4 regions of the Anoxybacillus andreesenii genome follow, and region 1 is predicted to be linked to each of the others. Evidence: predicted binding sites of a transcription regulator. Region 1 holds the regulator's gene; each other region holds the start of a gene.

Evidence for each region. The regulator Rex, encoded in region 1, represses fermentation and respiration genes when NADH is low (regulators of the CRP and FNR family bind a similar motif). The targets are predictions, from matches to a motif close to TTGTGAAATATTTCACAA.
Region 2: the regulator Rex is predicted to act here: its motif matches at 718-735, upstream of J2S07_RS12365 (DoxX family membrane protein).
Region 3: the regulator Rex is predicted to act here: its motif matches at 968-985, upstream of J2S07_RS14830 (4Fe-4S dicluster domain-containing protein).
Region 4: the regulator Rex is predicted to act here: its motif matches at 870-887, upstream of J2S07_RS09050 (DoxX family membrane protein).

The regions. Positions count from the first base shown of each region.
Region 1 covers NZ_JAUSTU010000036.1:5,154-7,344, reverse strand. The annotation lists gene J2S07_RS20015 (CPBP family intramembrane glutamic endopeptidase) at 1-480, shown strand, start outside; gene J2S07_RS20010 (YdiK family protein) at 477-686, shown strand; gene J2S07_RS20005 (redox-sensing transcriptional repressor Rex) at 717-1,376, opposite strand; gene moaC (cyclic pyranopterin monophosphate synthase MoaC) at 1,408-1,902, opposite strand; gene J2S07_RS19995 (ABC-F family ATP-binding cassette domain-containing protein) at 2,065-2,191, shown strand, end outside.
Region 2 covers NZ_JAUSTU010000011.1:26,193-28,383, reverse strand. The annotation lists gene J2S07_RS12375 (response regulator transcription factor) at 1-54, shown strand, start outside; gene J2S07_RS12370 (hypothetical protein) at 198-407, shown strand; gene J2S07_RS12365 (DoxX family membrane protein) at 857-1,351, shown strand; gene J2S07_RS12360 (DEAD/DEAH box helicase) at 1,456-2,191, shown strand, end outside.
Region 3 covers NZ_JAUSTU010000014.1:82,120-84,310, reverse strand. The annotation lists gene napA (nitrate reductase catalytic subunit NapA) at 1-192, opposite strand, end outside; gene J2S07_RS14830 (4Fe-4S dicluster domain-containing protein) at 291-887, opposite strand; gene J2S07_RS14825 (SCO family protein) at 1,100-1,702, shown strand; gene J2S07_RS14820 (hypothetical protein) at 1,923-2,048, opposite strand; gene J2S07_RS14815 (penicillin acylase family protein) at 2,132-2,191, opposite strand, start outside.
Region 4 covers NZ_JAUSTU010000007.1:90,705-92,895, reverse strand. The annotation lists gene J2S07_RS09055 (RNA polymerase sigma factor) at 1-128, opposite strand, end outside; gene J2S07_RS09050 (DoxX family membrane protein) at 269-784, opposite strand; gene J2S07_RS09045 (polysaccharide biosynthesis protein) at 1,092-2,191, opposite strand, start outside.

The sequences.
Region 1 (2,191 bases):
GCGATCTTAGGTGTGTTTCTTGCTTTATTTTCCCAGAGCCTAGCCGCAAATATTGAAACATGGCTGGGGATTGAATTGGGCTCGGAGAACACACAGCAAATTCTTTCACTTATTGAGTCTTTTCCTATTGTTGTATTAGTAAGTTCTGTTATTGGTCCCATTCTTGAAGAAATTGTCTTTCGAAAAATATTGTTCGGTTCACTTTATAAAAAGTTCAATTTTTTCATTGCGGCTTTGATCAGCTCCATTATTTTCGCCCTGGCGCATATGGAGCCTGAACACTTACTTTTGTATTCAGCAATGGGCTTTACCTTTGCCTTTCTTTATATCAAAACAAAACGAATCATTGTGCCAATCTGTGCACATGTCGCTATGAATACCTTTGTTGTACTCGTCCAATCCGTATATAAAGAAGACATAGAACGGATTTTCCGAGAAGCCGACAAGGTGCAAAGCTTCATTGGAGGTTTTTTCCTATGAGACAGTCTACCTTGTTTTCAGGAATTCTATATATTGTGTTTGGCTTATTTTTTACTTTTTTCGCCATCCAAAACCTGCAGCAAACTGGGGAATGGGGCTTTTTTACCTACCTGCTCATTCTCTTAGCCACCTTTGATATAGGAGGCGGTCTTCGCATGGTCTTCTTCCATTTTAAGCTTAAATCTATCCAGAAAAATAAGAAATGAGCCCTTCAAAAAGGCTCATTTCATTTCATTTTATTCCACTACTTCTTCCTCATCCACCGTATAATGCTTTAAGAAATAGACCAATGACTGCAATTCAACTGCAAGGTCAATATGATGGACTCGTGTTGTCGGAGGAACCGTTAGCCTTGCTGGTGTGAAATTAAGGATCCCTTTTACATCTACCTTTGCCAGCCTATCTGTAATCGACTGGGCGAACTGAGCAGGAACGGTTAAGATAGCGACCGTGATGTTCTCTTCTTTGATCACTTTTTCCATATCGTCCATGTGAAAAACAGTTATATCCCCGATGGTTGTGCCCACTTTATCTTCAGCTACATCGAAGGCAACAGCAATCTTTGTATTATTGTTTTTGAGGAAATTATAATTTAAGAAGGCCGTTCCAAGATTTCCAACCCCTATTAGGGCTACATTTGTTAACTCATCCTGATCAAGTGTCTTACGGAAAAAACTCAATAGGTAGTTCACATTGTACCCATAACCCTTTTTCCCTAATGCTCCAAAGTACGAAAAATCTCTACGAATCGTTGCAGAGTCTACCTTTACCGCTTCACTAAGCTCCGCAGATGATACCCTCTGCTTCCCTGATGAATGTAAATTCTTTAAGAACCGGTAGTATAACGGCAGCCTTTTTGCTGTTGCCTGAGGAATTTTCACTGTATCATTACTCATCCTATTTCCCCCACCCTATCATAAGTCTAGCTTATAAAATCTCATTCTCTCTTCTAAAATCACCGTTTTTTCCACCTGTTTTTTCAACGAGGTAGGTTTTTCCGATGACCATCCCTTTATCAACGGCCTTACACATATCGTAAACCGTCAAGGCGCAGACCGACGCAGCCGTTAGCGCTTCCATTTCTACTCCTGTATTTCCCTTTGTTTTGACTGAGGCCAAAATGATGAGACGATAATTTTCATTCTCTCGCTCCCATCTGAAGGTAATGTTCACACCTGTTAGCGGAATCGGATGGCACATTGGAATAATATCTGCAGTCTTTTTGCAGGCCATAATTCCCGCCACCTGTGCGACGGCTAGGACATCCCCTTTTTTAATTGTATTGTTGGTTATTTGGTCATATATCTCTTTATTTACCGTAATACTTGAGCTAGCAATTGCGGTCCTAACCGTTTCCTTTTTATCACTAACGTCGACCATTTTGGCTCTGCCTTCTTCGTTAAAATGAGTAAATTCAGCCATATTCTATACACCTCACTTCAAACTATACACTATTTTGACAGATTTGTGAAAACATTGTTATGACTTTCACAAAAGATTTTTAAATACCGCCCATAACCTTCTTTTATTGCCGTTCCCATTTTTGTACGTTACACTATTGCTAGAAATACTGAGGTGAAAACGATGATCTTATTGCAGGTAAATCAATTATCAAAATCATATGGGGCTGATCCCATTTTAACGAATATCAAGCTGGAAGTGCAAACTCGTGACCGCATTGCCCTCGTTGGACGAAACGGTGCAGGTAAAT
Region 2 (2,191 bases), on a different contig from region 1:
GTGAAAAATCGCATTGAAGCAATCTCCATTGCCCAAGAAAAGGGCTGGCTGTAGCAACAATGGTTGAGAAAAGAGCCGTAGTTTTCCACCCACTTTGATTGTTAAAATCTATCAAATCTCTTTGGAACATTTCATTCATGAGAGAAAAGAAGTATGATAGAGAAAAGGCATCTAGAATCGTCAAAAGGGGTGGATATATGAAGACGTATCGAATTTCCTGGTATGCAGTGGTGGAGGATGATAGTGTCTTAGATGGCCGAAGCTTAATCCACGCACAGACTCAGGAAGAAGCAATTGAGAAATTAGTTATTAAAAAGTCTCATGAGTACCGTCTTAAAGCCAATATGGTACAAATTCAATCAATATGGGAGATTCCAAGCGGTGAATCCAATGAAAGCAGCTCATAAAGGGTTGCTATTTTTTTATAAGTTATCCTAAAAGATATCCACATAAAAAGTACCTTTATAACAACCATCCACAAAGTTACCCACATTATCCACATTATTATCAGGAAATACTCACAAAAAGTTATCTACAAATGAAAAAGTGGGATGAATTAATATATAACAAGGCTTTTATTATATTCATCCACATTATCAACAGGGGTGTGGATAAGTAGGTTCATTTTTTGTTCAAATTTCTCAAAATTAATATGTAGAAATTGTGAATTGGATTGTTTCCACTGTTGGAATGGTATATAGTAAAACTATAGAAAATAAGTGAAAAACTTCACAAGATGTTCACCCAAGTTACTTTCTATTAACTATAAGCTGGCCGGCTTATCATACAAACCTTTGTATTCAAAAATTTTTTACATCAAATTGTGAATGATATCACAAAAAAGGAGAGGTTTATGATGAAATGGTGGAAAACTCCACAAGTATCTGTAGCTTGGACAATTATTAGAATTTGGCTTGGTCTTCAATGGATTGAAGCAGGCTGGGGTAAAATAACAGGTGGGTTTGATGCTTCAGGATTTCTGAAAGGCGCAATTGCGAGTGCGAGTGGGGATCATCCAGCAGTACAAGGATGGTACGCAGCATTCCTTGAAGGTTTTGCATTACCAAATGCCGATTTATTTAGCCATTTGGTTGCCTATGGTGAATTATTAGTGGGACTCGGACTCATTCTTGGTGCAGCTACTATCCCAGCTTTAATTGCAGGAGCATTTATGAACTTGAACTTCATGTTAGCAGGAACAACTAGCACTAATCCAATTTTATATACAGTTGCAATGGTTCTTTTATTCGCAGGAAGTGGAAGCTATTACTGGGGCGTCGACCGCTTTGCAGTACCGTTTATTAAAGCAAAATTAAACAAAGATAATAGAGCAGTGGTTAATCAAAATTAAAGGGTGTTTATGAGGAGGACGAAATCATAGGGTTTCGTCCTCCTCTTTTTTTGGTATCCTTATGATATAAATGGAATGAACTAGCTAAGGAAGGAGCCGTCCATTTGAGGATTAATCATAAAAGTAATTCAAGGGAAAAACAAAGCTTATCAGATGAATTATTACGTATATTTGAGGAGCGGCCTCTTCGTGCAACTAGGAATCAGCAATATTTTGAGGATAGAAAGGTTCTTGAAACACAATTCATCCTTCATACAATCCAAGATGAACATGGCCAAAACCTATTCGGGATAGAAATTCAAGTCGAAGAAATACCTGTACTTGAAATACAGAATTTTTTTAAAAATGTACAGAACGGAAAAAGATATGATCTTTCGGTAACCTTTACATACGATCCAGCGATTCACTGCTTTCAACGTGAAGTGGATGAGCTAATACAAGAACTGATTCAAATTTGCGGTGTTGATAAGTTTTTTCCTGAGGAATCCATTAATAAAAAAAATCTCTTGTTGATTCCACCGTCTTCCTGGAGCCAAGTCCTTTCATATCTCATCAATGTACCAAGCACCCAGCTTAAGTACAATGGGAAAGTGTTTCGCGGACTACAATTGTCAGAGGCACTCCATACTGTTCAATTTGATTTCAAAGAAGCAACGGGACAGGGGTATCAGCTATCCATACAGGGCTTGGGGCAGATCATGCTGATGCCGATGTACCACTGTGTTCTTGACAATGGGGTACTTGTCCATTTGGATCAAGCAGGCTACAAGCAATTCATGAGTATAAAGGAAATGCTAGAGAATACCAACTTAAGCTATATCCCGATCCCTCAGGAACAGC
Region 3 (2,191 bases), on a different contig from region 1:
AATTCCGACTAGAACCCCGCAGCCTGTACCACAAAAGCGGCAGACCGTCGACTTCCATTCATCCGGCTCTACAGTCTCTTGGGCAGTAGCAGTTGAGGTTTTTGGCTTCCCCTCTTCCTTTTTACAGCCAGCAACAGCTAAAGTAGCGGAAATTGCCGTAGCCTTTAGCAAGCTTCTTCTTGTCAGTTCCATGATTCCTTTTCCTCCCTTTTTTGTAAGAGATTAATCAAAAAGATAATTTTAAAGTGACAAATGCCACTCGATTCCAGCAAGCGATATTGCAAAAAAAATTAGAAGATCCCAGATATCTCACGAGGCTTGACTCTAATGGCCAAAGGATTGTCAATGACACAGCGTTGCTCGCATATCCCACAGCCGACACATTTCTCCTCATCGATCACTGGAGCAAAAATGGCATGGATGTTATCATCTGGCTTTAGATGAATATCAAGCTTGATCGCTTCATCAATTAATGGGCACTCGCGATAACAGACCTCGCAACGCATCCCTTTGTATGCGATGCATGCCTCAGTATCAATAACTGCCACACCCATATTGACATCGCTTACATCCGAGATCCCATGCAGGGCATCTGTTGGACACACTTCCACACAGGGAAAATCCTTGCATAGCATACATGGACTCTCACGTGCTACAAGATAAGGAGTGCCTATTCCGAGCCCAAGCTTCTCAGTTCCCATGAGAATCGAATCATACGGACAGGCTTGGTTGCATTTCCCACATCGTATACATAATGCAAGAAATTCATCTTCATCTGCTGCCCCCGGCGGACGTAAAACTGCCTTACTTCCACCCTTCATCATATTTAGGAGCTCATACGCTGCAAAACCACCGATCAGTAATTTAGCAAGCCCTTTCCCTTTCATAGCCTCACACCCTAATTTTGTTAAGTGGCTTATTCACATGTTAGATTTTTCCCACAACTATTTCTGTGATATTTTCCACAAAGTCAAAAAGTTCACAAATCTCTAACAATCTTGTCCAAATTCCAAACAAGAGGGGCGAAAAAATAAGTTCACAATATATCCATAGTATTTTCATCGCTAATTACTTATCTTTAATGATGGGAGGTTGTGACGTGAAAAAAATATATATTATTTGTGGAGTTGTAGTAGCTATCGGTATCATTGCTGGAATATCTTTTTTCATCATTCGAGATCAAACATCTGTTATTCCTGAAAATATCGAATTAGTCACGATGAACAATGAGCAGTATAAGTTCTCTGAATCGGAAAAGAAAATGAAGGTCGTTGAGTTTATGTACACGAATTGTCCAGACATTTGCCCAACAACAACTCTGAAGATGAACATGCTGAAGAAGGATTTACAAGATGCTGGAGTATTTGGAGATAAAATTCAATTCTTGACCATTACGATTGACCCTTATCGCGATACGCCAGAGGAACTAATAAAATATATGAAGAATTTCGAAGTGGAAGATGATGGGAATTGGATTTTCCTTACTGGTGACCAAAAGAATATTAAGAGGGACATCAAACAAATTGAAGAATTAGCTGGGACCTTTCAATTCCAGTTCAGAGATCCAGGTGATGGATTCTTTATTCATTCCACATTCGTTTACCTATTAGATGAAAACAACCGTTTCATCAAACGTTTCCCAATGGGAGAAGAGTTCAACAGAAAAGAAATATTCGACAAAATTATGAAGAAGCTTGACTAATGAAGGCTCATTTCTTAATACAAGGCTGGGTTAATGTTCAGTTGTAATATTAGCCATATGTGTGAACGGGTTTTGCTCGGTACGAGCAACGTAGTGAACACATGCACATATGGCGGTATCAAGAGCAACATTAATATTTAACAGCACCTAATACAAAAAGGAAGCGATGTTCGCTTCCTTTTTACATTATGCGATATTTTGCTGTTAGAAAAAAGCCAAACTAATTCGATGGAGCCGCTTGCTGCTTTAGAACAATGAGTGTCTTAGAGCGAGGTTTTGTGATACTTGCCTTAATACCAGATTTTTTTAGACGATCGACGAGCTCAATTAATTTCTTCCTGTCCATCTCCAAAACTCCTTTTCCGTTCCTTGTTGTCTTTATTGTAAACAACAAATATGAATAAACTATGAAAAAATGAAAAAAATTTATTAAGGAGTTAATTTTAATTTCTTTCCTTTATAGTTCTGAATGGTTGTCTCGTGATAATC
Region 4 (2,191 bases), on a different contig from region 1:
TGATATAAATCCTCTGAGAGCTGCTTATGCTGAACTAGTTTATAAATATAGTTTAATAGCGATTGTCCATTCTCCTGTACCCATTCTTCAAATATGTTTTCTAATTGATTTTCGATTTGTTTTGTCAATGTTTTTTCCTCCTCAAAGCACAAAAACACTCTTCACCCTAATAGACGCTTATGCGAAGGAATAACCCTACAGTTTTCTCTAAAGAAATTGAAAAAGCAGTGGGATTAAACCCACTGCCTTCCTCTCTACCAATCATTATTTATGCGGATATCGAATGGCCTGCTTCGCTTTTTCCTTTGCTCACTAGCTTGCGAAGGTATGGCAATACGAAACGATCTAAACCAAATTTACCTGCGTTATAACCTGCTGCCGCAATGAAGACTCCCATAATCACATCAGTTGGGTTATGAGATACTGTACCTGACAGCATAAATGCAAAGTTCATGACTAAGGCGAAGAATGCAGCTGCTGTTGTGAAACATCCAAGAATAAGACCAAGACCGACTAATAGCTCTCCCCAAGCTACAAGGAAATTGAATAATCCTGCATTAGGAATCGCAAAGCTTTCAAGGAAGGAGACCCAACCGCTATAGACCATATTTCCATCAGGTCCCATAACCGGATTTGCAATTGCTCCCTTTAAGAACCCACTTGCATCAAAGCCGCCGGTAATTTTCCCCCAGCCTGCTGACATCCATGCCCAGCCCAAATATATTCTTACAATGGTTAAAATACCAGCAACAATATTATTTTCTCTTAATAATTTTCCAAACATCATAATCTCCCCTTTTCTTAATAATAGAAATATTATTTCTTCTTACAATTAAAGATTATCATTTTCAGTTGACAATAACATTATTTTGTGACTTTTGTCACATTTTAGAAACAATGATTTGACAAATATTTGAATTCTATTATTTTCTAGAAGGGTCTCACATGTTATAGAACAGAAAAAACCCTTACTTTGAAGGGTTTCTAATAAGAGGCTATTTTTTTAATTTTGACTGTTTTGTGAATGGGAGTGACTTTTTTCAGTAGTTTTAACTATTTCCAGGTTTGAAATTATTTTACAAAAAAATTAATCACATAGATGGGTTTGCCACTCTTTTTAGAGAATAATAGGATACTCCAATTTTCTTACAAATGGTTAAGTAATGCATCAGGGTAAGAAGAACGGTACCTGTATTCATTCCGATGATCACTCCATCCATACCGAAACTTTGCATCGAGCCAAGAAAATAAATCAGAGCAAAGGAAACAATTGTCGACCACACATTATGAATGAAGGCATCCTTCAATAGACCAAGCCCAATTAAATAAGCCTGGAAAGGAATCACAAAGAAATGGAGAAGGAAGTAGGGAATTAATACTTGTAAATAAAGGGCCGCGGTCTCGGAGGTTAAAAACAGATTTGTTAATGGCTCGGCAAAAAAATAGAATACGAGGACAACGGGCATACCGTATAAGAAGGTAACTCCAATTACCTGTCTTAATAAATGCTGCAGCCTATCCAGATCCCTTTGGGCATAGGCTTTTGACACAGTTGGAATCAGAACAATTAATAAGGAATGAGCAATAAAGGCTGGAAAGAAGCCGATGGTCATCGCCACACCTGCCATGAGGCCAAATTGTTCGGTTGCTAGGCTTGCAGTCATTCCGGATTGTAGAAGGGCCGCTTTAATTAAAAAGGGCTGGATCGCATGGGTTAACGAATGAAAGACTCTTATGCTTGTTGTAGGAACAGAAACCGCGATCAAATTCTTCCGTACAGCTTTGCCGCTAATATATTCTGAGGAACGAGGCCTCATTTGTTGATACTGAAGGTAAAACATATGAAGCAAATATAAGAAAATGACAAACTCGCTTCCTACAAAAGTAAAAAAAGCGATCAAAATAGCCGATTCCATATCAAATTCAAACAGCTGAAACAAGAACACAAGCAGGCCGAGCTGGACAAATTTCCGCATGAAATTCGCCAATGCAATCTTGCCCATCTGCTGCTTTCCCATAAAGAACCCTCTTGCGATGGACGTAAAGGAAACAAGCGGAATAAGGACGACTATCAGCCATTTAAAAAGTGGATGATATTCCTTAAACATCGTTAAGAACGGCATGAGCAGGATAAATAGAATGAGAAAGACGGCAGTAATGACCACTGTCATATGGATGGCATACTTGAGCA